Linked DNA regions of Mariniflexile sp. TRM1-10. Each later gene encodes a partner of the first gene's protein in a complex. Links are inferred from orthologs where the notes say so. Each region holds a gene or a part of one and is shown in the gene's direction. Other genes may lie near its edges.

Region 1 (2,974 bases):
CACTTTGGTTGATGCCAACACAGGCTATTATACTGTCAATTAGTGAGAAATATGAAAAATACGCTGAAAAAGTTTTAAATTTGCTAGAAAATGACGAAATTCGCGCCCTTGTAGACCATAGGAATGAAACAATTGGTAAGAAAATTAGGGAAGCTGAAATGCAAAAACACCCTTTTATGATTATCATTGGTGAGCAAGAAGAAAAAGAAAACAAAATAACTGTGCGCATGCACGGAGGAGAAGATTTAGGAATGATTTCTATTGAAGACTTCTCAAAAATTATCAAAACAGAAATAAGCAAAACGTTAAAACCGTTTTAAATAAGTTTAACTTAAAAAATATAAAGCCATAGCAATTAGAAGAAAATCGCAACCCGCAAAAAGGGTTTCACAAGAGGATAAACATAGAATTAACTCTAAGATTAGTGCACCCAACGTTCGTCTGGTAGGCGAAAACGTAGAAATAGGTGTGTATTCTACCAGAGATGCTTTAAAAATAGCAGACGAGCAAGGATTTGATCTAGTAGAGATTTCTCCAAATGCAGATCCTCCTGTTTGTAAAGTTATGGATTATAAAAAGTTTCTTTACGAACAAAAGAAGCGTGATAAAGTTATTAAAGCCAAAGCTACTAAAGTTGTAATTAAAGAAATTCGATTTGGACCTCAAACCGACGATCATGATTACGAGTTTAAAAAGAAGCATGCCGAAAAGTTCTTAAAAGAAGGTGCTAAACTTAAAGCATTTGTTTTCTTTAAAGGACGTTCTATCGTGTTTAAAGAGCAAGGACAGATTTTATTATTAAGATTGGCCCAAGATCTTGAAGAATTTGGTAAAGTAGAACAAATGCCTCAATTGGAAGGCAAACGTATGACCATGTTTATTGCTCCAAAAAAGTAAAGAAAAGTATATCTTATATAAATAAGATGCTGAAATAAATTCAGCACAACGTAATTAAGCGAAATAATTAAAACCTAGGAAAAGAAAATGCCTAAAATGAAAACAAAATCGAGTGCCAAAAAACGCTTTAAGCTAACTGGTACTGGTAAGATTAAAAGAAAGCACGCTTTTAAAAGTCATATCTTAACAAAGAAGTCTAAAAAACGTAAGCTCGCTTTGACGCATGATACATTAGTAGATAAGGCGGATGAGAATAATGTTAAATTGATGTTACGTTTAAAGTAACAACTTTTTAACCGGTTAAAATAAATTATAAACCCTGGAGTTAGGCCATAAAGAATTCAGAATTCAGAATTCAAAATTCAGAATTAAAGAATCGCCTACTACAAAAAAACAATTAAAATTATGCCAAGATCAGTAAATTCTGTAGCAAAAAGAGCCCGAAGAAAAAAGGTTCTAAAACAAGCAAAAGGTTACTTTGGACGTCGTAAAAACGTTTGGACAGTAGCAAAAAATGCGGTTGAGAAAGCGATGCAATATTCGTATAGAGACCGTAGAAACAAAAAGAGAACATTCCGTGCATTATGGATTGCGCGTATAAACGCAGGCGCCAGAGAATATGGATTATCTTATTCTCAATTTATGGGGAAATTAAAAGCTAATGATATTGAATTAAACCGTAAGGTTTTAGCAGATTTAGCCATGAATAACCCAGAGGCTTTTAAAGCCGTAATAGAGAAAGTAAAATAAGGCGTTTTCGCCATTGTTAAACATATTATATTCGCTTAATATATAAAAATCCGATTCAAATGAATCGGATTTTTTTTGATTTAAATTTAAAATAAATGTAAATTTATAAACCTAATAACACAAGTATATGTATTTATCTAACCGTATAAGAAATATAAGTTTTTGGGCGTTAGATTTCATTAAAGGAAGCAAAATAAAAAACCATTTAACCGATATTTCTAAAATATTAGAAAACCATAATGGTTCCAATCCAAAAAGGCAACAACACATAAATAACTTAATTAATCATGCGGTAAGCACAACATTGTTTTATAAACAATATGATAAATTAAAAAATATTGAAGAGTTTCCTGTTATAAATAAAAGTATTATTCAAAATAATTTTAATACTTTTCAATCAGATTTTTTTTTAAAAAAAACAAAACACAAAGTCTCAACTAGTGGTTCAACAGGCATCCCTTTTTATTTATTTCAAGACAAAAATAAAAGGCACAGAAATACTGCCGATGTCATATATTTTTTCCAAAAAAGCGGATATATTATTGGAGAGAAACTTTATTTTTTAGAAGCTTGGAGGCACTTTAAAAATAATAATTTACTTAAATCTAGAATTAAAAACCTGGAATATATTGATATTTCAAGTTTTGAAAGTTTCCAAATTGAAGCTTTTTTAAATAAACTCAAAAACAGCTCAAAACCAAAAACCATTATAGGCTTACCATCTGCCTTTGAAAACATTTGTAAATACTTTGAAGCAAATGGTTCTTTCAACTCAAAACATTTCAATATTCATTCAATAATAACTGTCTCAGAATTTTTAAATAATGACCTAAAGACAAGTTTAAAAAAGCATTTCAATACAAAAGTAGTTTCAAGATATTCGAATGAAGAAATGGGAATTTTGGCACAACAAGACCCAAATGATGACAGCAACTGCTTTAATATTAATTGGGCTAGCTATCATGTAGAAATATTGAAAATGGATTCTAATGACAAAGCCGAATTGGGGGAATTAGGACGTATTGTGATAACCGATTTATTTAATTATTGTATACCTCTTATACGGTATGATACTGGAGACATAGGAGCTTTTGAAACCCCTCAAATAGGTAATGATCTTTATAAATTTAAAACTATTGAAGGAAGAAAAATGGATATCTTATATGACACCAGTGGCAAAATAATATCTCCACATTTAATACATACCATATTTTACAAATACTTTCATTGGTTAAAACAATATCAATTTATTCAAGAAAACGAAAAAGAATATACTGTTAAGTTAAATATACAAAGTTCATTTCCTAATGAAAAAGAATTGATAAAT
Region 2 (2,922 bases), 3.1 Mb from region 1 along the record:
CTCTTGATGAAGCATCTGCATTAGTAAAAGAAATTACTAATACAAAGTTTGATGCATCAGTAGACATTGCTGTACGTTTAGGAGTTGATCCTCGTAAAGCAAACCAGATGGTAAGAGGTGTTGTTTCACTTCCTCACGGAACTGGTAAAGACATGAAAGTATTAGCATTAGTAACTCCAGACAAAGAAGCAGAAGCTAAAGAAGCTGGAGCAGATTACGTAGGTTTAGACGAATATCTTGATAAAATCAAAAATGGTTGGACCGATGTTGACGTTATTATTACTATGCCAAGTGTAATGGGTAAGTTAGGTCCTTTAGGACGTATATTAGGTCCTCGTGGTTTAATGCCTAACCCTAAAACTGGTACGGTAACTATGGATGTTGCTAAAGCTGTAACAGAAGTTAAAGCTGGTAAAATTGACTTTAAAGTTGATAAAACCGGTATCGTACATGCCGCAATTGGAAAAGCATCTTTTAGTGCTGATAAAATTGCTGGTAATGCAACAGAATTAATTCAAACATTAATAAAACTTAAGCCAACAACTGCTAAAGGTACTTACGTGAAAAGTATTTTCCTTTCTAGTACTATGAGTCCTAGTGTTGCTGTTGATCCTAAAGTTGGTTAAATTAGTTAAATACTTTTATTATGACAAGAGAAGAAAAATCACAAGTAATTGAGGAATTAACTGCAGAATTAGCCAATAATGCTAACATATATTTAGCAGATATTTCAGGATTGAACGCAGGAACAACCTCAGATTTACGTCGTGCTTGTTTTAAAGCAAACGTAAAGTTAGCAGTAGTTAAAAACACATTACTTGAAAAAGCAATGGAAGCTTCCGAAAGAGATTTTGGAAACCTTCCTTCAGTTTTAAAAGGAAATACATCCGTGATGTATTCTGAAACAGGTAATGTACCAGCTAAGTTAATAAAAACCTTCCGCAAAAAATCAGAGAAACCTTTATTAAAAGGAGCATTTATTGAGGAGTGCGTTTATATTGGCGACAACCAATTAGACATGTTAGTAGATATCAAGTCTAAAGAAGAGTTAATAGGAGAGATTGTTGGATTATTACAATCGCCTGCTAAGAACGTTGTTTCAGCACTTAAATCAAGTGGTGGTAAACTAGCTGGCATATTAAAAACACTATCTGAGAAAGAAGGATAGTATTAAGCAGTACGCACTATATTACAATTATATTACAATTAAAAATTTATTAAAAACGATAGAAAATGGCAGATTTAAAAGATTTCGCAGAAAAATTAGTTAACCTAACAGTAAAAGAAGTAAATGAGTTAGCTACAATATTAAAAGATGAGTATGGTATTGAGCCTGCTGCTGCAGCTGTAGCAGTTGCTGCTGGTCCTGCTGCTGGTGGTGATGATGCTGCTGAAGCTCAAACTGAGTTTACAGTTGTATTAAAAGCTGCTGGTGCATCTAAATTAGGTGTTGTTAAATTAGTTAAAGAATTAACTGGTTTAGGATTAAAAGAAGCTAAAGAATTAGTTGACGGAGCTCCAAGTAATGTAAAAGAAGGCGTTTCTAAAGACGAAGCTGAAGCTTTAAAAGCATCTTTAGAAGAAGCTGGAGCAGAGGTTGAGCTTAAATAAGCTTAGCTACCAAAACACATAAAGGTTTAGGTCTGGAGTTTAACCTTCAAGACCTAAACCATTTTGCGTATATAATAATTAGATACGCCATAACTATTATTTTTTAATCAAAATTCCGTCCATTGATGTTATCAACACAAGCTGAAAGATTAAATTTCTCGTCTATTGTAAATAGAACAGAATATCCAGATTTCTTGGATATTCAGATTAAATCCTTCCAGGATTTTTTCCAATTAGAAACAAAGTCTGAAGAGAGAGGCGATGAAGGTCTATATAATACCTTCATGGAGAACTTTCCCATTACTGATTCTCGTAATCAATTTGTTTTAGAATTTTTAGATTACTTTGTAGATCCTCCACGTTATGCTATTGATGAGTGTATAGAAAGAGGACTTACTTATAGCGTTCCGCTTAAGGCAAGGTTAAAGTTGTATTGTACAGATCCTGAACATGAGGATTTCGAGACCATTGTTCAAGATGTGTACTTAGGAACGATACCTTACATGACGCCAAGTGGTACTTTTGTTATCAATGGTGCAGAACGCGTAGTAGTATCTCAATTACATCGTTCACCAGGGGTGTTCTTTGGCCAGTCATTCCATGCAAATGGCACAAAATTATATTCGGCAAGAGTTATTCCTTTTAAAGGATCTTGGATTGAATTTGCTACCGATATCAATCAGGTAATGTATGCGTACATTGACAGAAAGAAAAAGTTACCGGTTACAACGCTTTTCCGCGCAATCGGGTTTGAGCGTGATAAAGATATCTTAGAAATTTTCGATTTAGCTGAAGAAATTAAAGTTTCTAAAACTGGATTAAAAAAATACCAAGGACGTAAATTAGCAGCTCGTGTACTTAACACATGGCATGAGGATTTTGTTGATGAAGATACAGGTGAAGTAGTATCCATCGAGCGTAATGAAATTATTCTTGATCGTGATACTGTATTAGATAAAGATAATATTGAAGAAATTATTGAAGCAGATGTTAAAGCGATTCTTTTACACAAAGAAAGCGCAGAACAAGGTGATTATGCTATTATTCATAACACGCTTCAAAAAGATCCAACAAACTCTGAAAAAGAGGCTGTTGAACATATATACAGACAATTACGTAATGCGGAACCACCCGATGAGGAAACTGCACGTGGGATAATTGATAAATTATTCTTTAGTGATCAACGTTACTCTTTAGGTGAAGTTGGGCGTTACAGAATGAATAAAAAATTAGGTCTTAATATTGAAATGGATAAGCAAGTGCTTACCAAAGAAGATATTATTACCATTATTAAATATTTAATCGAGCTTA

The links. Proteins that work in one complex are often made in the same cells at the same time.
Region 2: rplT (region 1) and rplL share a complex: the UniProt entries of both Escherichia coli proteins name them as parts of the 50S ribosomal subunit. The link is inferred for Mariniflexile sp. TRM1-10 from one-to-one orthologs.

What each region holds. Positions count from the first base shown.
Region 1 is NZ_CP022985.1:39,328-42,301, forward strand. It holds rplT (50S ribosomal protein L20), read left to right. Parts: upstream 1-1,302; coding sequence 1,303-1,647; downstream 1,648-2,974. Other genes in the region: thrS (threonine--tRNA ligase), read left to right, coding at 1-320; infC (translation initiation factor IF-3), read left to right, coding at 349-897; rpmI (50S ribosomal protein L35), read left to right, coding at 985-1,182; CJ739_RS00190 (phenylacetate--CoA ligase family protein), read left to right, coding at 1,775-2,974. UniProt on the Escherichia coli protein: One of the primary rRNA binding proteins, it binds close to the 5'-end of the 23S rRNA. It is important during the early stages of 50S assembly.
Region 2 is NZ_CP022985.1:3,164,964-3,167,885, forward strand. It holds rplL (50S ribosomal protein L7/L12), read left to right. Parts: upstream 1-1,233; coding sequence 1,234-1,611; downstream 1,612-2,922. Other genes in the region: rplA (50S ribosomal protein L1), read left to right, coding at 1-626; rplJ (50S ribosomal protein L10), read left to right, coding at 647-1,168; rpoB (DNA-directed RNA polymerase subunit beta), read left to right, coding at 1,737-2,922. UniProt on the Escherichia coli protein: The binding site for several of the GTPase factors involved in protein synthesis (IF-2, EF-Tu, EF-G and RF3). Is thus essential for accurate translation.